One region of the Nocardia sp. GP40 genome, then DNA from elsewhere that is predicted to be linked to it. Evidence: predicted binding sites of a transcription regulator. Region 1 holds the regulator's gene; the other holds the start of a gene.
What was found. Region 1 encodes HspR, which represses chaperone genes until heat shock. Its sites were predicted from a motif close to ANNTGAGTNNNNNNNACTCANNT; they were not measured.
Positions count from the first base shown of each region.

Region 2: a site for HspR is predicted at 4,374-4,396, ahead of lon (endopeptidase La). Genes of this name have one in related genera too.

Region 1 is NZ_JBNPVW010000002.1:830,852-846,837, reverse strand. It holds gene ABH933_RS08480 (hypothetical protein) at 1-324, opposite strand, end outside; gene ABH933_RS08475 (hypothetical protein) at 363-809, opposite strand; gene ABH933_RS08470 (hypothetical protein) at 1,450-1,668, opposite strand; gene ABH933_RS08465 (MerR family transcriptional regulator) at 1,665-2,027, opposite strand; gene ABH933_RS08460 (Hsp20/alpha crystallin family protein) at 2,169-2,588, shown strand; gene ABH933_RS08455 (hypothetical protein) at 2,618-2,935, shown strand; gene ABH933_RS08450 (hypothetical protein) at 3,252-3,494, shown strand; gene ABH933_RS08445 (cold-shock protein) at 3,451-3,819, shown strand; gene ABH933_RS08440 (hypothetical protein) at 3,878-4,135, opposite strand; gene ABH933_RS08435 (hypothetical protein) at 4,209-6,404, opposite strand; gene ABH933_RS08430 (globin domain-containing protein) at 6,851-8,017, opposite strand; gene ABH933_RS08425 (family 1 glycosylhydrolase) at 8,718-10,067, opposite strand; gene ABH933_RS08420 (heat shock protein transcriptional repressor HspR) at 10,212-10,631, opposite strand; gene dnaJ (molecular chaperone DnaJ) at 10,631-11,800, opposite strand; gene grpE (nucleotide exchange factor GrpE) at 11,881-12,492, opposite strand; gene dnaK (molecular chaperone DnaK) at 12,513-14,381, opposite strand; gene ABH933_RS08400 (endonuclease) at 14,786-15,430, opposite strand; gene ABH933_RS08395 (RNA polymerase sigma factor) at 15,498-15,986, opposite strand, start outside.
Region 2 is NZ_JBNPVW010000002.1:586,216-602,201, forward strand. It holds gene ABH933_RS07255 (PrsW family intramembrane metalloprotease) at 1-304, opposite strand, end outside; gene ABH933_RS07260 (hypothetical protein) at 361-888, opposite strand; gene ABH933_RS07265 (Uma2 family endonuclease) at 1,087-1,677, shown strand; gene ABH933_RS07270 (glycoside hydrolase family 76 protein) at 1,722-2,930, opposite strand; gene ABH933_RS07275 (TetR/AcrR family transcriptional regulator) at 3,686-4,261, opposite strand; gene lon (endopeptidase La) at 4,558-6,993, shown strand; gene ABH933_RS07285 (aldehyde dehydrogenase family protein) at 7,421-8,128, shown strand; gene ABH933_RS07290 (hypothetical protein) at 8,180-8,356, shown strand; gene ABH933_RS07295 (alpha/beta fold hydrolase) at 8,385-8,957, shown strand; gene ABH933_RS07300 (hypothetical protein) at 8,960-9,181, shown strand; gene ABH933_RS07305 (aldo/keto reductase) at 9,228-10,280, shown strand; gene ABH933_RS07310 (alcohol dehydrogenase catalytic domain-containing protein) at 10,316-10,723, shown strand; gene ABH933_RS07315 (hypothetical protein) at 10,702-10,827, shown strand; gene ABH933_RS07320 (PaaI family thioesterase) at 10,865-11,335, opposite strand; gene ABH933_RS07325 (TetR/AcrR family transcriptional regulator) at 11,339-11,911, opposite strand; gene ABH933_RS07330 (DNA polymerase IV) at 11,987-13,333, shown strand; gene ABH933_RS07335 (enoyl-CoA hydratase/isomerase family protein) at 13,527-14,312, shown strand; gene ABH933_RS07340 (RidA family protein) at 14,383-14,760, shown strand; gene ABH933_RS07345 (hypothetical protein) at 15,006-15,986, shown strand, end outside.

The sequences.
Region 1 (15,986 bases):
AGTGACCGTCGACGCGGGCGCGTTCCCGGGCACCGGTATGCCCGGCGGCAGCGCCGGCAATCCGGGCGCCTTCGCCTGGGTGAAGGCCGCGGCCATGGCGACGGACAGCAGCAGACAGGCCTTGGGTATGCCGGTCACGAGTACCGCCGCCGCGGGGTGCAGCTGGTGCAGGTGGCCACCCAGGCGCAGCCCGTTGCCGATCATGGCCAGGCCGAGCCCGGTCCCGGCGACAGCATCGAAAACCCAGCGCGCCCAGCTCTCGTGCCACTCGGGCACGAACCGCACCCGGCAGCAGAAGGCCTGCGCGGTGGTAACCGCATCCAACAGGACCGGACTCCGACCAGCAGATGGATGCTACTTATTCAGTGTTCGCCCGAGTTCTCGTCTCTGTCCTTGCCCTTGCCCCCCTTACCTTTGCCCTTGCCCTTACCTTTGCCCTTGCCTTCACCCTTGTCCTCGTTGTCGGCACCACCCGCGCTGCCGCCATCATCAGAACTCTGCGGGTCGAAGATCTGCACGGGTTCGACAGCACCAGCCCGATTCCTGTAGTCGGTGCCCGTGGCACCACTGAGCAACCTGCCTGTGTCGTGCCGTTCGTCACGGGCCTTGCCGGTGCGATCATCAACGGTCGCGCTCATCGGTGCAGGCTTCTCGGCTTGGGCCAAGGTCTTGCCGGACTCCGGAGCGGTTTGCTTCCCCACTCGCCCTTCTCCCGATCCCGGGTCCAACACCTGGGCGGTGGCCACGCCTGCGGACAGGAAGACGGACAGTATGCCGACCGCGGCGGCGGTCGCGATTTTGTGAATCAACGTATAGCCCCTTCTCGTGCCGGAAGTGGTACGTGTGCGATCAACCGATCCAGCCTAAAAGCGGGCAGAAGCCTCGTCCCTGACCCTCAGTCCTGCGGCGATTCCCGCTATCGGGGGGCGGAGGGGAGTTCCGCTGGTGGCTCTGAGCAAGCTCTGACCGTTCTTTGATCCCGCTCGCGTCCGATTCAGGCCGTTCGGCCCCTCGAGCCCGAAAGGGCAGTGGATGATCGCCGCAGTTGCGCATGCTGGAATGCGCACCCGGCGCCGCTGAATGTGTCCCTTCGCGCAGAGCGGCACCGGATCCGGTGGGCTCGCCCAAAGCCGCACCGGGCTCGCGGTCCGGGTGTCCGCGGGGTAGCGCCGGGTGGCGTTCGTCAGCGGGCCGCTATGTCGAACAAGGTCAGCTCCCGCACCTGGAGGTTGCACCCCGGGCAGCGAGATCACCCGCATCGAATGGCGCTACCTCAAGCCGGGCGGGCAACAGGGCGTGCTGTTCTGACCCCTTCTTCTCCGCACGCCCGTTGCGCGACACCCTGTTCTGACACCGCCGCAGGTCAGCCGGGAATGCTGCCGAGGATCGGGCGGATATGGTGTAGCAGCTGTTCCCGGTGCCGGAACGCGGCTCATTGGTGAGGTCGTGTTACGTGCTGCAAATCGCCTGCAGCGCTTCGATCCCGGCGCGCAGGTGGGCGGCCACGACCTCGGTCGAGGCGAGCGTGACCTGGTGCTGCTGCTGGATTCTTTCGATCTGGCGCAAGGTCTGGAGGTCTCGGGCGATGTCGTCGAGGACCGAGCGGATCTGTTCGGACGTTCCGACACCGGTGGTGTCTGGCCGCGCGGGAGCGGAGGTGCCGGTCATGACCGATCGCGGTGGTCGCGGAGCTGGTCGCGTTCGGCGGTGAGTGCGGCGTTGGTGTCGCGCAGTTCGGTGTTGGCGTCTTCGAGGTCCAGGATGCGCGCGATCGCGGCGAGGTTGACCCCTTGCCCGGCCAGGATGGCGATGCGCGCGAGGCGTGCCACGTCGTCATCGCTGTAGCGGCGGGTCCCCCCGGTACTGCGCGCGGGGGTGAGCAGCCCGTGCTGCTCGTACAGGCGCAGCGAATGCGTTCCCATCCCGGACAGCTCAGCGGCCACCGAGATCCCGTACACCGCCTGGCCCGGCCCGGGCCGGTGACCGCGCCCAGACCCGGGCGGGTGGTTGTTCCGATCAGGCAACATGTGTGTTCCTCTCTCGCTGCCTCCAGATTACCTTGCCACGATGCTTGCACTCACCTAGCTAGAGTGCTAAAACAAATCTAAGTCAAATGACAGAGGTTATCTGAACCGACATCGAGATTGGAGTGAGTGGAGGTGGCGACCATGTTGATGCGCACCGACCCCTTCCGGGATCTGGATCGTTTGACCCAGCAGGTGTTCGGCACCCCGGCCCGCCCGGCGGTCATGCCGATGGACGCCTGGCGCGAGGGCGATGAGTTCTTCGCCGAACTCGACCTGCCCGGCATCGACCCCGAATCCCTCGATCTGGATATCGAGCGCAACGTGGTGACCGTGAAGGCCTCGCGGCCGGAACTGGATCAGGGCCGGAGCATGATCGCCGCGGAACGCACCCGCGGAGTGTTCTCCCGCCAGCTATTCCTGGGAGAGAACCTCGACACCGACGCCATCCGCGCCGAATACCGCGACGGGGTACTGCGCCTGGTGATCCCGGTCGCGGAGAAAGCCAAACCCCGCAAGATCGAGATCACCCGCCACGACGAACGCCAGGCGATCAACGCCTGACCCGCGCGGCATCACGGCAGGATCCTGTGATGGCACCCGCGAGGATGTACGCGATCGGTCTCTCACCGGCCGAGACCGTCGCGGAGCTGTCGTGGCCCGAGGCCCGGTTGCTGGAACTCGATCCGGATCTCGAGGCGTTGTTCGCCGAGGTCGACCAGGTGCTGTGTGAGGCCCGGGCCCGGTGGTGGCCCCTGCCACCGCGCGAGCCTCACATGCGCCGGCCACGGCCCGGCCAGCGCCGGCGGCAGCGGGCCACCCGGCTCCGCGGCCGCCGACCGGGCGCCGAGCCGGCCCGCCAGCGCGCCCCACCCCTCAAGGGCGCGGCGGCCGGTCTCGGTACCCGATGAGCAGTGAGAGCGAGGTGATGCCCGTCAACAACGCAAACCACACGAACCGTTCTCGAACACCAAGCGCTTCCGCGCGATCGGGACGGCGGCCCGGCCGGCAAGGACCTGCACACCGGCACCAGCCGCCGGACACCACGTCCAGCGCGTGCACAGCCACTGTGGGTGGCATCTGCAGGCAGGCACGAGCCGCGTCCCGCGCGGGAGCACCACGACAACCTCACGTTCACAATCCATCCGCCGACGGGTGAGCCCGGTCAGCGCCCAGGACTTCCGGGCTCACCCGGCCTTTCCGACTTAAGGAAGGGGACTCATCGTGATGAGCACCTGGCCCGCCACCCCGGCAGGCAGCGACTTCGACCGCGCCCAACAGAACATCCTCGTCCGCGAGGACGACCGCCACATCGGCCTGGACACCACCGTGCTGCGCCCGCCGCCCGAAGCAGTGCGCGCGGTGATCGACCCCGCCGACCTCACCGACCGTATCGACCAAGCCTGGATCACCCCACTGGACCTCGATGACGACCGCGACGACGACTCCGACTACGGCCCCGCCCACTGACCACCACAGCACCCCGGGCGGGTCGGCCCGCACCGCGACCACACGGCACCACCCACGCACCCGCGAGCAGGAAGAACCGGCGCGCTGGCAACACGGGCAGGTCGCCTGGTTCAACACCGAGAAGGGCTTCGGGTTCCTGACCCCCGACACCGGCCCCGCAGTGTTCGTCGACCACCAGGTGATCGAGGTCTGCGGGTTCAAGACCCTGGTGGACGGGCAGACGGTGGTGTTCACCGCCGCCCACACCCCACGCGGGCCCGAAGCCACGCGCGTCGTGCCCTACAGGTCGACGGCCTCGATGGCGGCGACGTTGGCGCGCCGGTAGCGCGTGTGCTCGGCGCCGGCGCTGCGAATGGCGTTGGGACGCCACTCCATCAGGGGCTTCACCGGGCACTCGTCGGGAATGCTCTGCTGCCACCGGCGCGTATCGGCCGGGAAGTGATCGGGGTCGTGCATGTGATGCGCACGGCCGCCCGGTAGCCGATGACCAGCGTCGCGGGCACGCCCGGGGACAGCTCCACCGGCACGAGCGAGCCGTAGGTCTCCCGCATCCGGCGATAGCTGGCGTGCGGATCGGCGGCGAACTCGGACGAGTACAGCGCCACTCGCTGGCCAGCACTGGCGATCGGCGAATCTGTCACGGCTCCACCTCGCTGGCGCTCGGCTCCGCCGTGCCCGGGGCTGGCTGTGTCATGGTGCCCTCGCTGCGCTCGGTCACACCGGCCTCAATTCGATCACAGTCCGGTCGTGCAGGTCGACGACGATGCGGGCGGCGCCGTGATCGTCGGCGCGGATCGAGGGTTCGTGGGCGCCGTGCGCGACATAGGTCCGCCCGGGCTGCAGCCCGTCCAGCACGAGCCCGAATCGCCCGGGCTGCAGGCCCGGCCGCAGGACGGCGTCCAGACCCGTGCCGTCGGTGACGGCACGGGCGACCATCACGTCCGGATACGGCACCTCGACGATCCGCGGGCCCAGGTCCCAGGACCGGGGGCGCGGGGCGGACATCATGTCGGAGAACGCGAACGGGCGTCCAAGCCCGCCCATCCCGAGCATGCCGTTCGCGTGCACCGAGGCAGCCCGGAAATCCCGGACGCCGGGCCGGTCCGCGGATTCGACGAAGCCCAGCTGATCGACCGCCGCGCGCCACAGCTCCGCGTGCCAGTCCTGATCGCCGAATTCGTTGGCCAGCAGCATCGCTGCGGCGAGCGATTCCGCGTTGGTCGCCGAGCGCGAGCCCCAGTCCTCGGCGGTCGGGGATTCCTTACCGGCCGAACCGGATTCGAGGTAGCGGCCGGTTTCCAGCCAGTCCCGGCGCAGGATTTCCCAGGCGCGCCAACCGAGTTCGGGTAGCAGCGTGACCAGGAACGCCGAGATGCCCGCCGTCGTGGTCGGTCCGCGGAAGGCCCGGGCGGTCAGTCCCAGGCCGGAGACGAGGAAGGTGACGATATCGCCGTCCGCGGCGGTGAATTCGGTCTCGAGGGCATGGCGTAGGCGCGGCGCCAGCTCGGCGGCGTGCCCGGTGCCGTACAGCGCGTCCGAGATGGCCAGGCCGGCCGCGCTGACCGCGTTGCAGTAGGGGAAGACCAGCCCCCGGGTGCGCGAGCGGCCGACCGGGACCGGCTCGCACGGCCACAGGCACAGCTCACCGCCGAAGTTGCGCAGGACGATGTCGTTGATCGCGTCGCGGCCGTAGGCGACCGAGCGATCCCGCGACCACCGGAACTCGAGCGCGGCCGGGTCGCGGTAGCGCAGGTCGCCGGTGGCCTGTTCGAACATGCCGAGCTGCAGGTTGAGGTATCCGGTGAACATGATGTTCTGCGGGACGTCGATCGGGTCGCTGCGACGCCGGATGTCCCAGTTGCCCAACAGGTTTTCCCAGTACCAGTAGCCCCAGACCTTGGTGTCCTGCATACGGTCGATCAAGTTGCGCTGCGCGGTGTGCAGCGGACCGGCCAGAGCCGGGGTGTGCGCGTAGTTGTACATCGACAGCGCCCAGCCCAGCGCGTTGAGCTGGTATCGGTACTGCTGCAGCGGCCCCGGGCCCTCGTCGTCGAAGCCGTGCCAGTCCTCCAGCGGCTGCATGGCAATGCTGAGCAGATGACGGGTCAGGGCGAGCTGATCCGGAGTCGCCTCCGACACCACCGGCGCGGTGGCGGGCTGGCGCAGCGGCACCGGGTTGGTGCGTGCCGGGGTCTGCCGTTCCCGGAGGAACTGTGCGCGCTCGGCGCCGACGCGCTGGGCGGCCTTGTGCCGGACCAGTTCGCGGATCATGCCCGCGGCGGTGCCGCCGAGCGCGATCAGCAGTGCGGCCCAGCCGAACCAGGACAGTGAGCCGGCCATGTCACCACCGGCCATGTCGCCGTGGTACCCGGCGAGCCCGGCGCCGACCGCCGCGGACACGACCACGATCGCGGGCAGGGTTACATAGTCCGAACGCGCGATGGACCGGAACATGTACGCCCAGCCGGCGGCGAGCAGGACCCCGAAGAAGGCCATGACGTGGCTGACGAGGACAACAACGGCGGGCGCGATCCACACACCGACGGCCAACAGCGACAACAGGACCACAACACCCACGGCCGCCAATGCCCGATGGCCGCGCAGCGCCAATCCGGCCAGGCAGATCTCCACGGCAATGAGTACGGCATGCCCGGCGATCATCGCCGCGCCGAAGTGATCGTGCGGCGAAGGCATCGCGACCAGCAGCCCGGCACCGGGGACGATCAGTCCGGCGCCGAAGGCACGCCAGGGGATCGAGAGCCCCAGCGCGGCGGGGGCTACCGCCGCGACCACCCACACCACCACAACCACGGACACGGTGCGCGTCCACCACCGCGAGACCAGCGGTCCTCGCAGGCGAGGCGCGGAGCTACCCTCGACTACCGCGCTCGTATCGACCGCCGAGCTCATAACGCCTCCGCGACTCGGGAGACAACCAGTTCCGGGGCGACGCCGACCTCGGCGAGCACCGCACGAACGGGACGGGACGCACTGCGGCCCCGAACCGTTCGCCACACGTTCCGGACCTCGGGCCCGAGGAGCATCAATCCCCCCAGCAACAGACAACACACCACGACCAGCGCACCTCCTCGACGGTTCCCTCGTCCCGTCTCGAAGTAGCGTGAATACCTAAGTAGCCGGTCCCACATCGGTATGCGTCCCGGTCCCGGACCGGTGGCGTAGAAGGCGAAACCGCCGCCTGAGGGGGGTTATAGACAGGACAGTGGGCTTTCGCTGAGCGAGGCCTGGCGGAGCAGCTCGACGTGATGCGTATCGGGCCGTCGTACGAGGCTCGCGCTCAGTCCCGGACCTTCGCGGAAACGGCGGAATCACCTCTGCCGGAACACATCCTCCCCTCAGAACAACGGGTCGTGCCGGATGCTGGCACCCGGGGTGCCCGCGGCCATCAGCCGGAACTTGGTGGTCTGCACCATCGACGGCGAACCGACGATCTGCACGTCCCGGTCCGCCCAGGGCCCGTAGCTCGCCACCACCCTGCCGATCTGGCCGACCCGGCGCGGGTCCAGGCCCGGCAGCTCGCGCGAGGGTTCCCCGGAATCGAGGTACCACCAGGGGTTTTCATTGCTCTCGGCGACGGGCGTGACGGTCAGCCACTTGTTGGCCACGGCCAGCGAGCTCAGCATCTCCAGGTCGTACAGGTCGCAGGGATGATGCCCGCCGACGAACAGATGCACCTTCGGGTTGGATCGCCGCTGCGTCATCGCCATGAGTTGTGCACGCAGCGGGGCGATTCCGGTGCCACAGCCGACCATCAGCATCTTGCGGCGGGTGTTGCGCGGGACGCCGAGCCCGCCCAGCGGCGAGCCCAGCAGCCACTGATCGCCGACCGCGGTGCGCATCATCGCCGGGCTGACCCAGCCGCCGGTGACGCTGCGGATGTGAAACTCGATCTCCCCGTTGTCATTGGAGGGAACAGCCGGGGACAGGTACCGCCACATCCGCGGGCGCGCGGGAATCTGCACGCTCATGTACTGACCGGCGGCGTACCGCATCGGCTGATCCAGCTGCAGCCGCACGATGGCCAGATTGCTGAGCGTCTCGCGGCGCTCGATCACCGTGCCGGTCCACACCGGCGGCGTGTCCTCCTGCTCGGCGGCGGCCATCATGGTTCCGGCGATCAGCTCGACGGCCTCGTCCCAGGCGCGATCGACGTCGTCGGTCCACAGCTCGGTGCCCGCATTGGCGCGCAGCGCGACGGTCAACGATTTCCCCACGGCCGCATAGTGTTCCGCGGTAACACCGTACTTGCGGTGATCGCGGCCGAGCTGCGCGAGAAAGGGCAGCAGCTTGTCCGGATCTTCGAGTTCGTCGACGACGTAGCCGATCGCCTTGACCAGCCGGTCGCGCTGGGCCTCCAGGGCCGCGGGGAAGAAGTCACGGATGTGCGGGTGCTCGGTGAACAAGATCGCGTAGAACGAGCGGGCCAGATTTTCGGGCCCCGACTCATTCGCAGCAACCGCCTTGAACGTCGTTCTTATCAATGCGATGGTCTGCGAATCCATTTGTCTCACAACCCCATTTCACACTCGAGCAAGAGCCTGGCCGCGGGTGGTGCACTGGCGGTCAATCGACAGCAGCCGATGGAGACCGAGTGTAGGCGAGGTTTGCCAGCAACGGAACTGGTCGTCTAAACAACGGGAATGTAATTCCCCAAAAACCAGGATAGGGCGCGTATAGCCCCATGGAAACAGACCGTTTACCAGGGACACGCCGGGTGATAGCGGCCAAACCCTCAGCGAAATACCAGTATTCATTTTGCAAGCCTCACGTTTGCAGCGATCATCCTGCAACCGCCGAGAGCTCGGACCGCGACCCCGCCCCTCCGCTCGGCACGCGCGGCTGGCAAGCTTCGAGCCACCTCGAGACAACTTCGGCACGAATGTCTCACCCGCGCTGTGTATCTCTTCCATCTGCAAGCACAGCACATATCTCGCAACAAAACGCAGTCCTGCGAACCGCGCGCACGAGGACGACCGGCCGGCCCATCACGCGGCGAACTACCTCAGCGCCCGATCCGGTACCACGATGGCGATTTCCCCGATAGCCGAGCGCATCTCGGTCAGACCTTCGAATAGCGGTCACGCGGCCCGCGCGCCCGGGTGAGCCTGCCGCCGTCTACCTCGGCCCGGTATTACACGAGGTGCGGGAGGCCGGCATCCCGGAGTTCGTGCGCGTATTGCGTGAGCGGTGCGCCCGTTGGGGTTACGGCCCACCGACCGCGGAAAGGCAGCTGGCGGGTGGATCGACCAGGATGCACAGGGACGGGGCGCGGACCGGCCGGTAGCCGGGCGGGACGCCGCCCGCGGCAATGAGCTGATTGTAGGTTCCGACGGCGTCGGTGGGGCGACGGGTGAGCGTGGGGTCGGTCCGGACATCCACGGTGTAGAGGCCGAATCGGGGTGCGTAGCTGCCCCATTCGTAGTTGTCGGTGAGACTCCAGTAGTTGTAGCCGATGACGTTCATGCCGTCGGCCTTGGCACGCTGCAGCCAGAACACGGTGTCGCGCAGGTGATCACTGCGGCTGTAGCCGTCCGCGCGCGGGCGGCCGTTGTCGGTCGGCAGGCCGTTCTCGACGATGTAGAGCGGCTTTCCCGGGAACCGTCGCGAATAGTATTGCAGCGCATAGTAAATCCCCTCGGGACGCACCGGCAGATCCGACAGCCGCGCGCTCGAGATGCTGGGTATCGCCGACCCGGTGGCTTGCGAGATGCCGTCGAGGAACGCCGAGGCCGGATCGTAGGCGAAGTAGTAGTCGATCCCGACATAGTCGAGCCGGTTCGCGATGCGGTCGACGATCCCACCGTTGACCCGTGCCTCCTCACCGGCGGCGTAGCCGAGGTTGCTGGTGACCTGTGCGCCGGGCTGCACCTGGTGGATGTAGTCGTAGATGGCGTTGTGCACCTGCGCGATTCGGTCCAGCATCCGGTTCGGGTCCGCGGCGCCGTGCCGGGCCTCCTGCTCGGCGTAGGCGACCGGCTCGTTCACGGTGACCCACAGCGGATTACGCGACCGGTAGCGGTCGACGACCCTGCGCGCGTTGTCCAGCCAGTCGCCGACCATGCCCGCAGCGCGCCAGCCGCCCCGGCCGGCCTCCCAGCCCGGGTACACCCAGTGGTCCAGCGTGATCATCGGCCGCATCCCGGCCCCTTCGATGCTCGCGACGACCGCGTCGTAGTGGCGGAACGCGCCCTCGTCCCACACTCCCGGCGCGGGCTCGAGCCGGGCCCATTCGATCGAGATCCGGAATACCCGCACCCCCATCGCCGCGGCCGCGTGGATGTCCGAGTCGTAGCGGTCGTAGAAGTCGACCGAGTCCTGCAGTCTGTCGTAGGCGGGGTTCGCGGCGACGTAACGCGTCCAATTGCTGTCGGGCGCATGCCCCTCCGACTGGAAGCCGGAGGTGGACACGCCCCAGAGAAATCCGGGGCCGAGCGACGGGAGGCCCGCGGCCGGCCGCATCGGCGGGGCGGCCGGAGCCGGTGGACACATCAAGACGGTCGATGCCGCGGCGGCGAGCGCGGCGAGGACGGACCTTCGAAACCGGGATCGCATAGTTCCAGCGTAGACGGATTCGGCTGCGGTCCCTGGGCGATTCGGTTCGGTCCGCGCGTTGGCCGGCCTCATCGTCCTGCACCGCCGATACGAAGACAGCGCCCCTGGGATCCAGGGGCGCTGTCTCGGTGGATGTTTCGCCGGTTACCGGCGCTTGTTGCGCGGCTGCCACACCACCAGGGCCGTACTGCGTTGCGGCGGGGTGAGATCGGGCCGGTAGGCCGAGCGCAGCCGCTCGACCTCGGCCGTCAGCTCGCCCACCCGCTCCTGCAGCGCCTCGACCTGATTGGTCAGGTCGATGATCCGCTTGATACCGGCCAGGTTGACGCCCTCGTCCTGGGACAGCCGCTGCACCTCGCGCAGCAGCTCCACGTCCCGATTCGAATAGCGCCGACCGCCGCCCGAGGTGCGGTGCGGCGTCACCAGACCCAGCCGGTCGTAGGTGCGCAGCGTCTGCGCGTGCATTCCGGCCAGCTGGGCGGCAACCGAGATCACGAAGTACTCGGCGCTCGCTCGACCCCTGTCTTCACCGGGTGGGGGCGGAGCCCCTGCGTGACCGGACATTACGCACCTGCCCATCCAGCTCGCGGATCGAACCCGGCGGCCTTCTCCGCCTCCGCATACTGCCGTAGCGCCTCGGTGGCATTGTCGTCCAGCTTGGGCGGCACCGCCACCTTGACCGTGACCAGCAGGTCGCCGGCGCCGCCGGTGCGCTTGGGCACACCGCGCCCGCGCACGCGCAGGGTGCGGCCGTCGGCGGTGCCCGCGGGCACCTTCACCCCGACGCGGCCCTCCAGCGTCGGCACGGAAACCGTTGTGCCGAGCACCAGTTCGCTGTAGCTGACCGGCAGCACCAGGGTCAGATCGTCGCCGTTGCGGCCGAAGACCTTGTCCTGGCCGACGTGCACGGTGACGAACAGGTCACCCGCGGGCGCGCCGCGCAGGCCCGCCTCGCCCTGACCCGCCAGGCGAATTCGCTGGCCGTCGCGCACCCCCGGCGGGATCCGCACCGTAATGGTGCGGGTCCGGTTCTGGATGCCGGTGCCGCGGCAGTCCACGCACGGGTCGTCGATGATCGACCCCGTGCCACGGCAGTCCTCGCACGGCTCGCTGAATCCGAACGCACCCTGGTTCCGGCTGATGACGCCGGTTCCGTTGCAGTGCGGGCAGACCCGCGGACTCGTGCCGGGCTTGGCGCCGCTGCCGTGACAGGTGGTGCACGGCGACGGACTGGTCATCCGCAGCGGGACCGTCACGCCCTGGGCGGCCTCGCGGAAGCCCAGGGTCGTCTCGGTCTCGACATCGCTGCCCCGACGCGGACGCGACGAGGTGCGCGTGCCGCCGCGGTTGAACAGGCCGCCCAGGATGTCGCCCAGGCCGCCATCGCCGCCGGCGGTCTGCGCGCCGCCGAAGATGTCGCCCAGGTTGAACTCGTTGAATCCACCCTGCGTGTAGCCGCCGCCGGGCGAGAAACCCCCGCCCCGCGGGAAGCCACCGCTGGCGAACAGCCGCCGGGCCTCGTCGTACTCCGAGCGCTTTTCCGGATCCGACAGCACGGCATGCGCCTCGCTGACAGCCTTGAACCGCTCCTCGGCCTTGGCATCACCCGGGTTCTTGTCCGGGTGCAGGTCACGGGCCAGCTTGCGGTAGGCCTTCTTGATCTCGTCCGGGGAGGCACCGGAGGAAACACCCAGCTCTTTGTAGAAGTCCTTTTCGAGCCACTCACGATTCACGGGGCATCTCCTCCTTTCTGTGCTCTACACATTCTCCCGCCCCACCGCCCGAGTCGGGTTCTATAGATCTCTGCTGCTGCTCAGATGTCGTCGCCATCGGCGCCAACGTTCGGTGAACCCGTCACCAGATCCGTTACCCCGTCGGTGACTCCGACAAGCGCGTGCCGCAGCACGCGGTCACCGAACCGGTAACCCTTGCGCATCACGACTCCGATCACCGGATCGTGACCCTCGCCCTCGTGCTGCACGGCCTCGTGCAAGGTCGGGTCGAAGGGCTCGCCCTCCATGCCGAACTGCTCGAGCCCCTGCTTCTGCAGGGCCTCGGCGAGCTTGTCCGCCACCGACTTCAGCGGGCCGGACTCCAGGTCGCCGTGGGCCCGGGCACGATCCAGATCGTCGAGCACACCGAGCAATTCGGTGACCACCGCGGACTTGGCGGTGTCGATCGCGGCCTTGCGGTCGCGCTCGACGCGTCGGCGGTAGTTGGCGTACTCGGCAGTCAGCCGCTGCAGATCGGCTGTGCGCTCGGCCAGTTCGGCGGCGACGGAATCGTCGCCGGACGGCGCGGGCTCCGGCGCGGGGGCCGCGGCGGCATCGGCCGCCGCGGCCTCGCGAACCTCACCGGTGACCGGATCGACCTTGCGATTGTCGAAGATCGTGATCGGTTCCTGTTCCGGGCCTTGCGGATCGATCGGCCCGGCGCCGTGTTCTGTCACTTCTTCTCCGGCTCTTCGACGACCTCGGCGTCCACGACCGTGTCATCGGACTGCGGGGCGGTCTGGCCGGTGGCGCCGGCCGCTCCGCCGAATCCCGCGGCGCCGTCGGAGGCGTCGCCGGCCGCGGAGGCCTCGTAGATCGCCTGGCCCAGGGCCTGCGACTCGGTGGCCAGCTTCTCCACCGCGGTCTTGATGGCCGCGATGTCGGTGCCCTTCAGCGCCTCGTTGGCGCCGGCGATGGCCTCCTCGACCTTGCCCTTGATGTCCGCGGGCACCTTGTCCTCGTTGTCCTTGATGAACTTCTCGGTCTGGTGCACCAGGGACTCGGCCTGGTTGCGGGTCTCGGCCTCCTCGCGACGCGTCTTGTCCTCGGCCGCGTGCGCCTCGGCGTCCTTGACCATCCGGTCGATCTCCTCCTTGGACAGGCCGGAGCCGTCCTGGATCTTGATCTTGTTCTCCTTGCCGGTGCCCTTGTCCTTCGCGGTGACGTGCACGATGCCGTTGGCGTCGATGTCGAAGGTGACCTCGATCTGCGGCACGCCGCGCGGGGCCGGCGGGAGGCCGGTCAGCTCGAAGGAGCCCAGCAGCTTGTTGTGCGAGGCGATCTCGCGCTCGCCCTGGAACACCTGGATCTGCACCGAGGGCTGGTTGTCGTCCGCGGTGGTGAAGGTCTCCGAGCGCTTGGTCGGGATGGTGGTGTTGCGCTCGATGAGCTTGGTCATCACCCCGCCCTTGGTCTCGATGCCCAGCGACAGCGGGGTCACATCGAGCAGCAGGACGTCCTTGACCTCGCCCTTGAGCACGCCGGCCTGCAGGGCGGCGCCGACGGCGACGACCTCGTCCGGGTTCACGCCCTTGTTCGGCTCCTGGCCGCCGGTCAGTTCCTTGACCAGCTCGGAAACGGCGGGCATACGGGTCGAACCACCAACGAGCACAACGTGATCGATGTTGGAGACCGAGATGCCGGCGTCCTTGATGACCGACTGGAACGGCTGCCGGGTGCGGTCCAGCAGATCGGAGGTGATCTTCTGGAACTCCGAGCGCGTGAGCTGCTCGTCCAGGAACAGCGGGTTCTTGTCCGCGTCGACGGTGATGTAGGGCAGGTTGATCGAGGTGCTCTGCGAGGAGCTCAGCTCGATCTTCGCCTTCTCCGCGGCCTCGCGCAGCCGCTGCATCGCCATCTTGTCCTTGGTCAGGTCGATGCCGCTGGTGCCCTTGAACTTGTCGACCAGCCACTGCACAACGCGCTCGTCCCAGTCGTCACCACCGAGGTGGTTGTCACCGGAGGTCGCGCGGACCTCGACGACGCCCTCGCCGATCTCCAGCAGCGAGACGTCGAAGGTGCCACCACCGAGGTCGAAGACCAGGATGGTCTGCTCCTTGTCGCCCTTGTCCAGGCCGTAGGCCAGGGCCGCGGCGGTGGGCTCGTTGACGATGCGCAGAACGTTCAGGCCCGCGATCTGGCCGGCCTCCTTGGTGGCCTGGCGCTGCGCGTCCTCGAAGTACGCCGGGACGGTGATGACCGCGTCGGTGATCTCCTCACCGAGGTAGGCCTCCGCGTCCCGCTTGAGCTTCATCAGCACGCGCGCGCTGATCTCCTGCGGGGTGTACTTCTTGCCGTCGATGTCGACGTTCCAGTCCGTGCCGATGTGGCGCTTGACCGAGCGGATGGTGCGATCGACGTTGGTGACCGCCTGGTTCTTCGCCGGCTGGCCGACCAGCACCTCGCCGTTCTTCGCGAACGCGACGATCGACGGAGTGGTCCGCGATCCCTCCGAGTTGGCGACAACGACCGGTTCGCCGCCTTCGAGAATGGCGACGACAGAGTTCGTGGTCCCGAGGTCGATACCGACCGCACGAGCCATTGTGATTCCTCCTGTATGACGAACGTATATGTGTCGATGCAGGGCAAATGCCTGCCGTGGCCGCCGGGCGGCGGCCACCGGACCTCACCCCGAACACCGCCTGGAGCACGGTCCTGCGCAACACTGAGCGTGGTCGACTCAATCCTGCACCCGCGAGGGGTACGAGTCAAACATAAACTTGAGTCTCACGCGCTCAATCTTGCGTCGATCAGCTCAACGAGCGGCACGTCTCGTCCATTCCCGAACGGCCGAAGAATTTTCCACCAGGTGACCGAATCGCCGGAAACCACCTGGTCAGCAGTGGTCCGCGTCACATCGATCCCGCAACGGCGCCGGGTCCGGATCGGTGAGCGGCGGCCGGCGGGGCCCGGACCGCCTCGACGAGGGTCCGGACCGGCCGCGCACTATCCGGCCGCAGCCAGCACCGTGTCGGCCAGATCGCGGTCCAGGGTGACGCGGACCAGCGCGGCGGCGAATTCGGCATCGTGGCCCGGCGAGCTCAGCCGGTCCAGACTCGCCGGATCGTCGGGTAGCCCGAGCCGCCTGGCGCCCTGCCTGGCCCGGTCGTCGAAGTGTGGCCGCACCCAGGTCCAGACGTCTTGGATCTCCCGCAGGAAGATGTCCGCGCCGACCGGGCCGATGCCCTTGAACTGCTGCAACAGTTCGGCCAGACGGCCCGGATCGCCGTCGGCCTCCTTCGCCAACCGCCGCAGATCGCCGTGATAACGCTCGAGCAGCAGCGTCGAGTTTTCGCCCAGACGGGTGGCTGTGGACTCGTCGTAGCGCCTGTAATGACCGCGGCCGAGCGCGTCGACGAGGTCCTGCCAGTCGGCCGCCGCGACGTGCCGCGGGGTGGTGTACCCGGAAGCGATCAGCTCCCTGACCGCGCGCAGCGCGATCTCCGAGGAAATCCGGATGCTCAGCAACTCGGCGAGCATCAGCAATTGGAACAGAGGCGCGGGCTTGTCGGCCGGCTCGATGCCGGCCCGCCGCGCGTAGCTGGTGCCCGCGCGATCGAGCAGCTCTCGCACGATATCGGTTCGGCTCATCTCGCACCTGCCTTCCTCTTCGGCCGGCATACCCGGTCTCGGGTCACTCGTCCGCCGCGCGCGGGATTCAGTCGCGCGGCCGGTTCAACATGGGGAAACGCCCCGAGCCGAGCAGGGCGGCGACGGCATCCCTGCGCGCCTCGGGTGCGGCATAGTCCGGATGTGCGCGAAATATCGCGGCCGTGTCGTGCAGCCGGATCATCTGCTGTTCGGCTTCCGCCGTGGTGCGGCCACCGGCGGTGACCGGGTGGGTGGCATAGGCCGGGCGGCGCGGATCGATGCGGCCGAGCTCGACGGCGCGCTCGACGCGGCGGGCACAGCGACACGGGGCCTTCGGGTCGACCAGGCCGCAGGCGGAGTTCACGAAGTTGCCGAGGCGTTTGCGGGCCCGTTCCAGACGCTTGCGATGCGCGGCCGGGGTGGTGTCGGTGATCCAGGCCGCCTCGTCCGAGCCGAGCTCGAAGACGTCGTGCAGCACAAAGGCGACGCGCTCGTCCCGGCTCAGGCACTGCAGCATGCCCTGGCTGCAGTTGAGCCTGACCTCGTGGGTGAGCAC
Region 2 (15,986 bases), 240 kb from region 1:
TGCCGCCCGCCGCACCCCACACGAAGCCCATCGCCAGCACGTTCACGATCCGCACGTGCGCGCGGAACAGATCGAGCCACAGGATCAGCGTCGCGATCACCAGCAGCGTCACCACCGCGAACGGCAACCCCACCAGAATCCCGGACCAGGTGAGCACCGCGGCCGGCAGCAGCTGGAACACCAGCGCGGCCAGGCCGCCGAGGCAGACCAGCCAGTAGATCCACCACAGAGCCGAGCGGGGCAGGAACCACGGGTTCGGTCCGGCGGGGCCCGCGTACTGATATTGCGGCCTGGCGACCGGCATCGGGTTCGGCATCGCGACCCGCGGCGGCCACCCGCCTCCCGGGACGTGGGGGCCGTTCACGACTTCGCCCGCAGCGAGTAGATCACCGGCAGCAGATCCGACATCGACGACTGCCCGCTGAGCAGCACCGACACCGCCAGATTGTGATTGCCCAGCACCGCGCACACGCCGGGGTGGGTCGTCCCGTGGCAGGTCGGCCCGGAGAACCCGTGCGTATTGCCGATCTGCTCGTTGTCGGTGACCACGTCGAAGGCCTGCACCCCCAGCACCTTCTGCCGCCACCGCGCCGCGGCGTCGAAATCGGTCACCCCGTTGACGACATTCACCAGCAGCACCCGCCGGTTCGGCCCGTCCAGCACCGCGGTCGTATCGTCCCCCGTCGGCCGCCGCGTCCACCCGTCGATCCCGGTGAATTCGATGGTGTCCGGTGCCTCGCCCGGCGCGCTGAGCACGATCTTCTCCCCCGCCCCCACCGCAGTCCCCCGCGTCGGTACCACCGCCGCCAGCACCGCGGGCACCGCGATCAACGCGCCCACGATCGCCAGCACGAACCCGGCCTGCCGCCAGTCATGCCCCGTGCTCACCCATGCTCCTCTCGGCGCGGGCCACCGCGTTCCGGCACACCGACCCCATGCCGTCAACGATAGAAGTAGTCGGACAGTGCCGAAGTCAGCAACACGTTTTCCGCGGGGAGCGGGGGCGCCGAGGACCCTGTGCGTGCCGTGTCGACGGGTACGCTGTGGACGGGAGGAAGTCGGCCGAAAGGAAGGACGCCGGACGCCGTGAGTGTTGCCCATGACCATGTCTTCGGGCCGTACACGATCTACGATCTGGACGCTATGCCCGATGAGGGCAAGGGGTACGAGCTTGCCGACGGGTGGTTGATTCCGTTGTCACCGAGCCCTCTGCACGACAGGGTCGCCGATGCCCTGAGGGATTACTTCCGAGCGGCTGCACGTAGTGCTGGTGCCAAGGTCTACATTCAAGCACCTATGGATATCTCCACCTCGGCAGGAGTCCGCAAACCCGATGTCGCGGTGATAGATGGTGAGGCCGCGCGTGTCGCCATGGAGACCGGGATGCGTACCTATTACGGACGCGATGTTCTTTTGGCGGTCGAGGTTGTCTCGCGGCGCAGCGGTAGCGAGCAGACCGAGCGAGTCGACAAGCTGTACGAATACGCAGAGACCGGGATTCCGCAGTATTGGATTATCGATCTGGATCCGCGTCCCCAAATCGCAGTCCACTCGCTGGTGGACGGGGCATACGGTCGGCCGGTGACGTTCTATGCCGGTGAAAAGCTCCACATCGACGCACCGTTTCCGGTTGCGCTTGATCCAGGTGAATTGCTCAATCTCGATAATCTTTGGTAATTCCGGCAACCAGCAATACCCCGCTTCCGCCGGAAGCCGGGGACTCAGCGTCCGGCGGCGGTGAGCTGATAGTCCGCCTCGAGCAGCATCCATGCGCTCAGCTGGATCGACAGGTCGCGGGTGAGGTTCGGCGCGGATCCCGTGGGCGGGTCCGTGAGGTCGGGGAGGGTCATCAGGCTACCGGGTGCGGCTACCGGGCGGGTCCAGTCCGCGCCGAAGAGCGGCAGCCCGTCCACCTCGGCGCGGTTGGCCCAGGCCGCCTGGGCGGAGGCGTGCACGATCCTCGCGGCGGTGGTGTCGCCCAGGGCCAGGGCTGTCTGGGCGAGGTATCTGGCGAGGATGCCCATGAACAGGCCGGAGTCGTTCCCGGCGGCCGGGGCGATGACGCCGGCGGTGGTGAGCCGGTCCGCGGTCCCGGCGACGAGCGCCGCGGCGCGGTCGCGATGACCCGAATCGCCTGTGCGGACGGCCAATTCGGTTTCCAGCCCGATGGCCACGCCCTGGCAGTAGGTGAGCAGGACCCGGTTCACCTGCCCGCTCGGTTCGTGCACACCGTCGAGGACGAGGCCGCTGTCGGCGTCGCGCAGCCGGGTGTTCAGGAAGTCGGCGAGCTGGGCGGCGCGCGGCACATTGCCCAGGCGCGCCATGGCGATGCCGGTCGGGCCGATCGCGGAGGTGCTGTAGTAGTCGTTGCCGATCTTCCAGGGCACCGCGCCGACGGCCGGATTCCAGCCGTCGACCAGGGCGTTTCGCAGCCTCGGAACGGCGTCGCCGAACCGGACGCCCAGTAGCCGGTCGGCGCGTTCGAGCGCCAGGACCAGCCACGACATGTCGTCGCAGTACCCGTTGGTCCAGCCGGTGAGATTGCGGGTGTGGATGCCCCGCGCGAGGTCGCCGATCCGGTCGATGCGTTCGGGGGTGCGGGCGCGGTATGCGGCGTCGATCGCGCAGTCGAGCAGGTGGGCCTGCCACCAGTAGCACCATCGCGCCAGCAGCAGTTGATCCAGCAGCGACGATGGCCAGTGCAGCGTGCCCAGCCGCATCCCCGACTGCCCCCAGAGCATGTGCACGTGACGTTCGATGATCGCCCGCTCCGCCAGGTGCGCCCGCTCCCCGGGGCCTTCGGGCCCTGTCGGCGCCTTCCGCGCGATAGTCACCGCCTGCATCGGCTGTGTCATCGCGGTGAGTGCGACGGAGCCCGCGAGGGCGAATAGCACCTTGCGCCGGCCGATCCCCTTACTCGGGTGATCCATCCGCTCGGGCTCCCCTGTGCTGAACAACGATCGCCGGGGCCGGAAACCGTGCAGCTACATTTTATCCGGCACCGAGGACCTCGGCGCGGCGTCGAATGGGCGCTCAGGCGCAGGTGTCAACCGTCCGAACGCCGATCCGCAGGGCGGTGGGATCGACTCCGGACGCCGTGCAACTCGTCGTCGTGGAAACTGCTATGACAACCGATCATGCTGTCGCCCAGTAGATTTCACTGGTTACATTGTCGGTGCCGCCGGTCGGATACTCGCCGCCCGGACGATGGCCCCGTACGGCGATTCGGCCGAACGCGCCACGCTCCCTATGCGCCTACGTTGCTGATGGTGCACGGACTGTTCATCACACCGGCCCGAAATATATGGGCAGATGCCGCCCCGTTGCGCGGCGATCGGGCCCGAATGCACCCGGGAAGTTCGAATCCGAGTGCGCCCCGGTAGCACGGATCAGGATGTGCCGCCGCGGTTCGAATCACACGAGGAAGCTCGGTCGCATCGATCTCCGCGGGATCGACGACGCGTGCCCCCAGTACCTCACCGATGACGTCGGCGACCTTCCTGGTATTGCCGTGCGACACCGACCTGCACACGATGACGGCCTTCACGACGAATCCCTTCCACCCTCGAAACCCGCTCGCGCCCACCGGGATACGTGCGGCGGCATCGGTTGTTCTCCCCACGTCGTGAAACTCTCCGCACCCTGACACGGTTCGCGGCCAGGGTGATCCGGCGCGACGCCTTGCCTACGCGTAGGACGGCCAGTTCGTCAGGGTGAGATGCAGCGCGTCGACAATGTGCGGCCACGACGCTTCGGCCGGACGGGAGTGCGCGAAACCGCCGGATGCCTCGAGCGTGGCGAATCCGTGAAATGTGCTGCGCAACAGGCGCGCCGCGTCCAAACCCTCGGCCTCGCCCAGGTCATAGCCGCGCAGCAGGGCGGTGGTGAGTTCGATGCTGCGCAGCAGCGCGGGTTCCTCGGCCACCTCGGCCGGGTCCATCGGGATCTGCGTCGCCACATACCGCTGCGGATGATCCAGCACGTAGGACCGGTACGCGTCGGCGAAGGCGACCAGCGCGTCCCGGCCGGACCGCCCCTCGAGGGCCGATCCGATTCGCTCGTTCAGCTCGGCGCTGGCCAGCAGGGCCACCCGCACGCGCAGATCGTGCACATTGCGCACGTGGACGTACAGGCTCGGGTCCTTCACCCCGAACCTCCGGGCGACCGCCGAGAGCGTGAGCTTGTCGAACCCGATCTCGTCGGCGAGTTCGGCCGCGACCCGGACCACCCGGTCCGTCGTCAGACCCGATCGTGGCGACATGAGTCAGCACCTCCTAATCGCATGAGGGTAGAGGTCCGGGCGTGCGAGGGGGCCGGTCGGCCCGATCTGTAATCTCCGGATGTTCAGATCGGAACAATCCACGGACGATCGCTGTTGAGTAGGTGACGCTCAACTTTGGATCGCTGACCTGTTCGCGGTCGGTGAACACGGGTTCGGAACAGAACCGCCGGGTCCGGGGTTGAGCAGGTATCGCTCAACTTTGGAAAGGGTCGAACGTGACTACACCACAGAACCTGCCGGTGCTGTTCCTCACCGATCCGATCGTGCTGCCGGGCATGGTTGTGCCCATCGAGCTCGACGAGTCGGCGCAGGCCGCCATCGACGCCGCGCGGGCCGCGGGGCTGGACGCCGTGCTGCTCGCCCCCCGCCTGGCCGAGGGCTACGCCGCCTTCGGCGTGGTCGCCACCATCGAACAGGTCGGCCGGATGCGCGGCGGCGCGCCCGCCGCGGTCCTGAAGGCCGAGCACCGGGCCAAGATCGGCCACGGCGTGACCGGGCCGGGCGCGGCCCTGTGGGTCGAGGCCGAGCCGGTCGAGACCCCCGCGACCGACGGCCGCACCAAGGAGCTCGCGGCCGAATACAAGAAGCTGGTCGTCTCCGTCCTGCAGCGCCGCGAGGCCTGGCAGGTCATCGACGCGGTCAACAAGCTGACCGATCCCTCGGCCCTGGCCGACACCGCCGGTTACGCGCCGTACCTGACCGACGAGCAGAAGCGCGAAATCCTCGAGACCCCCGATGTGACCGCGCGCCTGACCGCGCTGATCGGCTGGACGAAGGATCACATCGCCGAGGCCGAGGTCGCCGAGAAGATCAGCGAGGACGTGCGCGAGGGGATGGAGAAGTCCCAACGCGAATTCCTGCTCCGTCAGCAGCTCAACGCGATTCGCAAGGAGCTGGGCGAGGGCGAGCCCGACGGCGCCGACGACTACCGCACCCGCGTGGAGAACGCGGACCTGCCCGAGTCGGTCCGCGAGGCCGCGCTGCGCGAGGTCGACCGGCTCGAGCGCGGTAGCGATCAGAGCCCCGAGGCGGGCTGGATCCGCACCTGGCTCGACACCGTGCTGGAACTGCCCTGGACGGTGAAGACCACCGATTCGACCGATGTCTCGGCCGCGCGGGCGGTGCTGGACGCCGATCACCACGGCCTGGACGAGGTCAAGGACCGCATGGTCGAGTACCTGGCGGTGCGCTCGCGGCGGGCCGCGCGCGGGCTCGAGGTCGTGGGCGGACGCGGCTCCGGCGCGGTGCTGGTGCTGGTCGGCCCGCCCGGTGTCGGCAAGACCTCGCTCGGTGAGAGCGTGGCCCGGGCGCTGGGTCGCAAGTTCGTGCGCGTGGCCCTGGGCGGCGTGCGGGACGAGGCGGAGATCCGCGGGCACCGGCGCACCTACGTCGGCGCGCTGCCCGGGCGCATCGTGCGCGCGATCAAGGAGGCGGGATCGATGAATCCCGTTGTGCTGCTGGACGAGATCGACAAGGTCGGCTCGGACTTCCGGGGCGATCCGGCCGCCGCGCTGCTCGAGGTGCTGGATCCGGCGCAGAACCACACGTTCCGCGACCACTACCTGGATCTGGACCTGGACCTGTCCGACACGCTGTTCATCGCGACCGCGAACGTCATGGACACCATCCCCGGCCCGCTGCTGGACCGCATGGAGCTGATCACGGTCGACGGCTACACCGAGGACGACAAGGTGGCCATCGCCCGCGACTTCCTGGTGCCGCGCCAGCTCGAGCGCAATGCGCTGACCGCACAGGAGGTCTCGATCACCGAGGAGGCGCTGCGTGAGATCGCCGCGAACTACACCCGCGAGGCGGGCGTGCGGCAGATGGAGCGCCTGATCGCCAAGGCGCTGCGCAAGGCGGCGACCAAGCTGTCCGAGCAGGACCCGGGGATTCGGACCGCTGCGAATGCCGGTGCCGGAATTGTCGATTCCGGTGTCTCGCCCGAGGGTGAGATCGGGATCGACGGGCAGGCACTGGGCTACGACCCGGATCTGGGTTACGAAGCCCTGCTGAATTCCGAATCCGGCACGGTACCGGTGGTTTCCGATCAGCTGGTGATCGGACTGGCCGACCTGAAGGACTACCTGGGCCGCCCCCGCTTCACCCCGGATTCGGTGGAGCGCACCGCGGTTCCCGGCGTGGCGACGGGCCTGGCGGTCACCGGTGCGGGTGGCGACGTCCTCTACATCGAGGCCAACGCCGCCGAGGGCGAGCGCTCGCTGACCCTGACCGGGCAGCTGGGCGATGTGATGAAGGAGTCCGCGCAGATCGCGCTGACCTACGTCCGCTCGCACCTCGAGGAGATCGGGATCGAGCCCTCGGTGCTGGATCGCAACATCCACATCCACTTCCCGGCGGGCGCGGTGCCCAAGGACGGTCCGTCCGCGGGCGTCACCATGGTCACCGCCCTGGTGTCGCTGGCCCTCGGGCGGCAGGTCCGCTCGGATGTCGGCATGACCGGTGAGGTCACGCTGAACGGCCGGGTGCTGCCGATCGGCGGGGTGAAGCAGAAGCTGCTCGCCGCCCAGCGCGCGGGACTGAAGACGGTGTTCATCCCGGCCCGCAACGAGCCGGACCTGGACGACGTCCCCGCGGAAGTGCTTGCCGCACTGGATGTCCGCCCCGTCGCCGACGTGGCCGAGATCCTGGGCTACGCCATCGAGCCGGTCGCCGAGCCGGCGTACGGGGCCCTCGCGGCCTCGGCCTGATCGGTGCGTCAGGGGCCGTGCGCACTCCTTCGGGAGGCGCACGGCTCGTTCCGCCTCCCGGAACTTCGGCGTGCCGCTGCGCGACGGAAGATTTGCTCGTCGGGCGGACGGGGGACGGCCGCTCGCTGCAACGACGACTGGCCGAGAACGGCACCACCTGGCGCTCCGAACTCGCCCGGGCCCGGCGCAGGCGCTATGAAAACGCCGCGGCCGGTGGATCACTCACCCGTTCGGAACAGGCCGCGCTCCTCGCTATGAGGATCGGCGGTCCGCCCGACGCGCGGTACAACGCTGGGGCGCCTGACAGCCTCCGGTGAACTGTGGCACGTTTTTGCACCGCGGTTGGCGCATCCAGACCTCCCGCAACCTCCGACACGTGGCAAAACTTGGCGTGTTCGGCAAACATCGAGTGACGGAGAGTCTCGCAGTGAATGCACCACAGGCTATTCGGCGCGGACTGCTGATCGGTGGCGTCGAGCTGCCTGCGGCGGCCGGCGCCGAGACCACTGATACCGATCCCTATACCGCGCGGGTATACGCAAATATTGCCGCGGGCCGTGCCGAGGACGTGGCCCGCGCCGTCGACGCGGCGCAGCAGGCCTTCCCGAGCTGGGCGGGCGCGTCCGCCGCGCAACGCCGGGCCGTCCTGGATCGAGCAGCGCAGCTGCTGCTGGACAGACTCGACGAATTCACCGAAATACTTCGCCGCGAGACGGGCGGGACAGCGAAGTGGGCGCGGTTCAACATCATTGGCGCTGCCCGGCTGATGCAGGAGGCCACGAAGGCTGCCGCCGGTGCGAACCTCGAGGCCATAGGGTCCGCCGCAGGCGGTGATTGGTCCGCAATCGCCTACGAGGCAGCCGGTGTCGTCGCGGCCATCGTGCCGTGGAACGCGCCGCTGGTGCTGGCTGTGCGGGCCGTCACCGTCGCGCTGGCGGTGGGCAATACAGTGGTGATGCGCCCGAGCGAGGACGCGCCGATCACCTCCGGGCTGTTCCTCGCCGATGTGCTGGCCGAGGCCGGGCTGCCCGCCGGGGTGCTGAATGTGATCACCAACGACCGGGCGGACGCCGCCGAGGTGGTTGCGGCCTTGATCGCCGACTCCCGGGTCCGGCGCGTGGGATTCACCGGATAGACGGGAGTCGGACAGATCGTCGGCGAGCTGGCGGGCCGGCATCTCACTCCGGTGGTGCTGGAGCTGGGCGGCAAGAACCCGATCAACCACCACACCGTGGACGAGGACCCGTACTCACCGGTCAGCAGCTTCCGCGACAGCGGGTTCGGCAGCCATTGGGACCCGGGGTTCTTCACCCAGTCGCGCCTGTTGCAGCAGACCGACGCACCCGCCGCCCTGCCTTTCTGACATTCCTTCCGACACTATGGAGAATCACATGAGCACCCTCGTCGTATCCCACGGACTCGAGGCGCGCAGCGACAGCGTTTGGTTTCCCACGTTCCGGGCCGAACTCGAGGCGGCTGGACACCAGGTCGTCATTCCCGATCTGCCCGACTCCGCGGCGCCCAAGGTGAAACCCTGGCGGGAGACCTTGGCGCAGGCCGCGTCCCGCGCACCCGCCCAAGACACCGTGCTGGTCGGACACAGCGTCGGCGCCGTCAACATCCTTCGCTTCCTCGAGCAGTACGACCCCGCGAGCGGGGTATTCGCCGGCGCGGTGCTGGTGTCGACCTCGGTGCACGAGGTCGGCTACGACCTGCTGGCGGAGTTCTTCGAGGGCGGATTCGACTGGCCCCGAATCCGCGCCGGAGCCACGCGGTTCCGAGCGTTGGCGGCCATCGACGACCCGGTCAACGCCCCGAATCCGTTGGAGCACATCGGTGTACTGGTGCGCGAACTCGGCGCCACCGCGGTCGTCTTGCCGGAGGGCGGGCACCTCGGGGCCTACCCGGAGGATCACATCGAGCTGCCCGAAGCCGCCCGGCTGGTGCTGGACTGCCTCGCCTGAATATGACAACGCCCGCCAAGCCCACGCCGTGGAAACTGTGGCTACTGACCGTCTGCGGTATCTACCCGATCATCACCGCACTCGTGACCGCCACTGCGCCACTGTTGAAAGACTTCGCCGTACCACTGCGCTTGGCCGTCCTGATCCCCATCGCGGTGGCCGCCATGGTGTGGATCGTCATGCCGGCCTTGACTCGCCGCTTCCATACCTGGCTCTTCCGCTGAGCCACCACAGCTTCCACCTGTTCCACGCGATAGAGAGATACAAAGAATGACCGACAGCCTGCCCATTCGCCCGCTCGGCACCACGGGCATGGACATCACCCGCCTCGGTTTCGGCTCCTGGGCCGTGTCCGGCTCCGGCTGGCGCTTCGGCTGGGGCGCCACCGACGACGAGGAGTCGGTGGCCGCCATCCGGCGCGCGATCACCTCCGGCGTCAACTGGATCGACACCGCCGCCGTCTACGGGCTCGGCCACTCCGAGGAACTGGTCGGCAAGGCCATCGCCGGCCTGCCGCAAGCCGACCGCCCGTACATTTTCACCAAGGTCGGCTTGGTCTGGGACCCGGAGAATCCGTCGGCCGCGCCTCGCCGGATCATGAAGCCCGCCAGCGTGCGCCGCGAACTCGAAGACTCGCTGCGGCGGCTGGGGGTCGACCACATCGACCTGTACCAGGTGCACTATCCCGACACCGGCGAGTCGCTGGAGTACGCCGGTGGCGGCTTCGGCGCCGTGTCGCCCAACGCCACCCCGCTGCAGGAGTACTGGCAGGTCATGGCCGACCTGAAGGCCGAAGGCAAGGTGCGCGCGATCGGCCTGTCCAACCATACCGTCGACCTGATCGAACAGGCCGAAAAGATCGCCCACGTCGACAGCATCCAGCCGCCGTTCTCCGCCATCAACCGGTCCGCGGCCGACGAGATCGCTTGGGCGCACGCCAACAACGCCGGAGTGATCACCTACTCCCCCTTGCAGTCCGGTCTACTCAGCGGCGCGTTCACCGCCGAGCGCGCGGCCCGGCTGCCCGCCGACGACTGGCGTTCGGCCCACGCCGATTTCACCACCGGTCTGTCCGCCAACCTGGCTCTCGCCGATGCGCTGCGCCCCGTGGCCGCCCGCCATGGAGTCGGCGTGGCCGATATCGCCATCGCCTGGGTGCTGCACTGGCCGGGCGTCACCGGCGCGATCGTCGGCGCCCGCAATGCCGAGCAAGTCGACGGCTGGATCGGGGCGGCGGACGTCGACCTCACCGCCGCCGATCTGGACGAGATCTCAGGCGCCATCATCACATCCGGTGCGGGCATCGGCCCGAGTCATTCCTGACCCGCCCGCCACCGGCGGACCGAAACGGAGCAGCGTTGAAAGCCATAAGAATTCACCAGCGCACCGGCATAGACGGGCTCGTCTTCGAGCAGGCCCCCGATCCGCGACCGAACGAGGGCGAGGTGGCGGTGCGCGTCCACGCCGCCGCCTTCACCCCCGGCGAGCTGGACTGGCCGGGCACCTGGCTCGACCGCGCGGGCCACGACCGCGCCCTCGATCCCACCCATGAAGTCGTCGGTGTTGTGACCGTCCTCGGCTACGGCACCGCGGGATTCGCCGTCGGTGACCGGGTCTTCGGCCCGACTGATTGGCGGCGCGACGGCGCGGCGGCCGAATATGTCGCGGTGGAGGCGCGCAACCTCGCGCCGCTGCCCGACTCCCTCGGCTACCCGACCGCCGCCAGCCCGCCGAACTGGCCCGGTTGGCCGAGTCCGGCCGGCTAAGCAGCCGCGTCGGCGCGATCTATCCCCTGCCGCAAACCGCCGAGGCATTCCGCGCCAAAGCGGGAACCACGGGCAAGATCGTCCTCGACATCTCGGCCGTCTAACCCGCAAGGCCGTTCAGTTTGGGATTCTGCCCGGTTGTCAATCGGGCAGAATATGTACGCTGATCTGGTTTTTGTCCGACCGGGGAAGTGTGCGTTCCACCGACGTCGCCGTGCCCTGCGCGACCGCGCACAACACCGACTCTCCGTTCTCCTGTACGGCGCGAATCTCGCAGGAGCACACGGCTTGCCGACGGGTTGAACCGGTGACGTGGGCGTGTGCGCGCAGCCGGACCCCGCTGGCGGGACGCAGGTAGGTGATGGTGAAACCGCCGGTCAGCACGTTCGGGCCGAGGACTGTGCCAGCCGCATACGTGATGACGTTGTCGGCCGCGTAGGCCAGCACACCGCCGTGCACGAACCCGAACTGCTGACAGAGTTCGGGGCGGATCGGGATCTCCAGGGTGGCCTCGCCGCCGCCGAACGCGGTGATCTCCGCGCCGACCAGCACGCTGAAGGGTTGTGCCGCAAGAACTGTGCGGGCGGTGTCGAGATCGAGGGTCGTGGTCATCGGTCATCTCTCCGGTTCGGGGTGGACAACGCGCAGCGCCCGCCAGGCCGCCTCGGCCAGTTCGGGAGCCACATCGAGTGGGGCGGTGGTGATTTCGCCGCCGAGCCACAGCCGCGAAAACTCCTGGGCCGGGCCCAGCCACAGCGCGTAGACCAGGTCGAAATCGAGGTCGCGGACCGCGCCGTAGGCGGCGTGCGTGCGCCACCAGCGCAGCGCGGCGCGCAGGAATTCGCGGTTGCTCTCGCTCTCGCGCACCCCGGGCGGCCGGGCGGACAGGAGAATCCTCGCCCGATGCGGTGTCTGGGTGACCCAGCGCAGGTGTTCGGTGACCCCGGCGACGATCCCCGAGCGGGCGTCGGTGCGCTCGCCGACCGCGGCCCAGAAATGCCGCTGATAGTCCGCCAGGGCATGGGCCCAGACCTCCCGGTACAGCTCGGCCTTATCCGGGAAGTGGTGGTACAGCGCGCCCACGCTCGCCCCGGCCGCCTCGCGAATCTCGGCCAGCGTGGTCTCGAGCGGACCCTTCTCCGCGAACTGCCGCTCGGCCGCCTCCAGCAACCGATCTCGAATCTGCACAGACAGAATATAGTTCTGTCGGCCGATGCGGCGCAATGGCCGGAATTGTCGGTGGCCTGCGGTAAGACTGGACCCGTGCCCCGGTGGCTGCTTCACGTCGATCTCGATCAGTTCCAGGCGGCGGTCGAATACCGCCGCCACCCGGAGCTGCGCGGCAGCCCGATCATCGTGGGCGGCCACGGTGATCCGGCCGAGCCCCGCAAGGTCGTCACCTGCGCGTCGTATCCGGCCCGCGGCTACGGGGTGCGGGCCGGGATGCCGCTGCGCACCGCGGCGCGCAAATGCCCCGGAGCGGTGTTCCTGCCGCTGGACATTCCCACCTACGAGGAGGCCTCCGAGCAGGTCATGGACCTGCTGCGCACCTTCCCGGTCCGGGTCGAGGTGCTGGGCTGGGACGAGGCATTCCTCGCCGCCGACACCGACGACCCGGAACGGCTGGCCCGCGAGATCCGCAGCGCCATCGCAGCATTGGATCTCACCTGCGCGGTGGGCATCGGGGACAACAAGCTTCGCGCCAAGCTGGCCACCGGATTCGCCAAGTCCGTCGGCAAGGGCGATACGCCCGTCCGCATCGACGACAAGATCGGTACCGACGTCCCGAACGGCAGCGACGACTCGGGCACCCAGAACGGCGTGGATGCGTCCGGAGGCTCGGATGGCACCGGTGGCTCGGATGGATCGGATAGCACCGACGGCACGGATGGCACCGATGGCGCGGCTGTTTCCGGCGGCGGCGATGGTGCCGGCGATTCGAATGGCACTGCCGCAAGCGGGATCGGCGGCGGCGATTCGGGCACCCGGGATCGCGCCCGGCATCCGGACGCTGGGACGCCGGAGTCAGTCGGTGCCGACGGTAGGACCGGGACCGGCATCTTCCGGCTCACCGCCGCCAACTGGACCGAACTCATGGCGAATCGCCCGACGAGTGCGCTATGGGGTGTCGGCGCCCGCATCGCGAAACGCATGGAGGCCCTGGGGATCACGACGATAGCCGAGCTCGCCGCCGCCGACCGCGCGCTGCTGGCCGCGGAGTTCGGTCCCAACACCGGGCCGTATCTGTGGGTCCTCGGGCACGGCATGGGGGATACCGAGGTGGTCACAGAGCCACGAATTCCAGTGGGCCACAGCAAATCCGAGACATTCCCGAAGGATCTCACCGAACGCGCCGACATCGACGCCGCGGTGGTGCGGTTGGCGACCGCCGTCGCCGAGGAGGTCGCCGCCACCGGCCGCATCACCCAGCGCGTCGGAGTCACGGTGCGCACCAGCACCTTCTACACCCGTACCAAGCAGCGCAAACTTCCCGCGCCGACGACCGATGTCGCCGAGATCGCGCACACCGCCCTGGAGGTGCTGGCGCGCTTCGAGCTTGATCGTCCTATTCGGCTGCTCGGCGTGCGCCTGGAGCTTGTTCCGGAGTAGGTTGCGGCACTTGCTCTCCCGGACATCGGCGGCCCGTCACAGCGGCCCCATAGCACCGTCCTCGATTCGGCGGCGTCCAGTATCGCGCCCGTGCGTCCGCGTCGGGTGACTTCGGCAGGATCCGGGCGGAGGTCGGGCGCTTCCGGACATTTGTCATGCTGAGTGGGCCGACGCAACGATGGAGGAGTCGTCCATGAGCCAGTTCCAGACGATCGAGTTCGAGCAGAGTGGGGCGATCGCCCGGATCACGCTGAACCGGCCGGCCGCCGCCAACGGCATCGATCACGTGCTCGGACGGGAGCTGGCGCAGGTCGCCGCCCGCTGCGCCGACGATCCGGCGCTGAAGGTGGTCACGCTGACCGGGTCCGGCCGGTTCTTCTCCGCCGGCGGCGATCTGAAGGCGATGGCGGCGCAGGGCGGCGGTGCCGGCGCCTATGTGAAGGGGCTGGCCCACGATCTGCACAAGGCGATCTCGTCGTTCGCCCGGATGGACGCGCTGCTGATCGTCGCGGTGAACGGCACGGCCGCGGGCGCGGGCTTCAGTCTCGCGGTGACCGGCGACCTGGTGCTGGCCGCCGAATCGGCCTCGTTCACGATGGCGTACACCCGGGCCGGGCTCAGCCCCGACGGCGGCGCCTCCTACTACCTGCCCCGCCTGATCGGCCTGCGCCGCACCCAGGAGCTGATGCTCAACAACCGCACCCTCACCGCGGCCGAGGCCCTGGACTGGGGCCTGCTGCACCGCGTCGTGCCCGACGCCGAGCTGCGCGCCGCGGCCGACGAGCTGGCCGCCCGGTTCGCCGCCGGTCCGCGCCATGCCAACGCCAACGTCAAGAAGCTCCTGCTGGTCAGCTCGGACCACACCCTCGAGGAGCAGCTGGCCCGCGAGGCCGCGTTCATCTCCGCCGCCGCCGACGACGCGGACGGCCAGGAGGGGATCGCCGCCTTCCTGGGCAAACGATCCCCCGAGTTCAGATAGGCGACGGCCGCGGTGCCTGCGCACTCGAAACCAACGCCCCCACCGGTCACGCGGACATATCGTCGAAGCCGTGCAGATCACCAGCATTGAGCCGCAGCACAATTCCTATGGTCAGGGAGCGTTGCTGACGGGCGCCGATCGGCTTTTGTTCATCAGCGGTCAGGTCCCGGAATCGCCGGACGGAAAAGTACCGCGGGACTTCGAGGAACAGGCTCGGCTGGCCTGGCGCAATGTCGCGAACGTGCTGGCGCAAGCCGAGATGACCCTCCGCAATCTCGTGAAGATCACCGTATTTCTTGCCGATCGGGGCGATCGCGAGGCCAACGCCCGCGTCCGTGACGAGGTGCTGGGTGGTCACTGCCCGGCGCTGACGGTAATCATCACGGGCATTTACGACGAGTCGTGGCTGTTGGAGATCGAGGCGATCGCGGCGGCCGGACCGGCATGATCCCCGGCGATCTGGCGATCCCGAGGCCAACGCGCGCATTTCGTGACGAGGTGCTGACCGTCGTCACCCGATTCGTGGCCAGGCGTGGCGGGCGGAGATCGAGGTGATCGCGGCGGCCCGGCCGGCGCTGCTCCGCGGCGTGGATGGGCGGGTTCGATGGTGCAACGGGCATGGATGCCGGCGATCCAAGTAGTGGCCGCGACCGGACCGGCAGGACCGCGCGCGAGGCCGTAGGGTCGGGTGCCATGCATTCCGCGTTGGCCGCACCGCCGGAGCCGTTGTCCGGTCCGAGAACCTCGCGCGGTGCGCTGCGTCGATATGCGAATCCGCTGGTCGTGGCTCTCGCGCTGATCGCGGTGCAGGTGGTGGTCCGCGGCTGGGTGGCCGGGCGCGGCTACTTCTATTGGGACGACCTGATTCTCGCCGGTCGTGCGGGCAGATATCCGCTGTTCTCCACCGACGTGCTGCTGTACAACCACGACGGCCATTTCATGCCCGCCGCCTTCGCCGTCGCATGGATCATCACCCGCCTGGCCCCGTACGTCTGGGCCGGGCCGGTGATCTCGATGCTGGTGCTCCAGCTCGGCGCGTCGGTCGCGGTGCTGCGGATGTTGCTCGTGCTCGGCGTGCCCGGATATGGGTCGCGCAAGGTCGTCGTGCGTGGGCCGGGGGGGCCTACCGCGGAGCGCGCCCCTCGCGGCCCCTCGCACGACCACGATGCCGAGGGGCTCGTTACAGGCCACCCGGTCGAGGAGGACAGGGCGAGTCCGCGATCTCGATCGGAACGCTGGGCGGCGCTCGGGGGTCGGACCCGCTGGGTGATTCTGTTGCCCTTGGTCTTCTATCTGTTCTGCCCGCTGACGTTGCCCGCCTTCGCGTGGTGGTCCGCGTCGCTGAACGCGCTGCCGCTGCAGTTCGCACTCGCGTGGGTGGCCGGGGATGCGGTGCTGCTGGTGCGCAGCGGGCGGCGGCGGTATGCGGTGTCAGGTTGCCTTGTGCTGCTGGTGGCGCTGCTGTTCTTCGAGAAGTCGGTGATCGTGCCGTTCGTCGCGATCGCGGCGGCGGCGCTGGCTCGATATGTCGATGGCGAGGATCGTGCGATCCGGGTCGTGATCCGGCGGGCCGCGGGACTGTGGATCGGTTCCGCGGCGGTGCTGGGCGGCTGGATCGCCGTCTATTTCACTGCGGTGCACCATATCTCGGTGGTGCGCAGCCCCCCCGCGGGC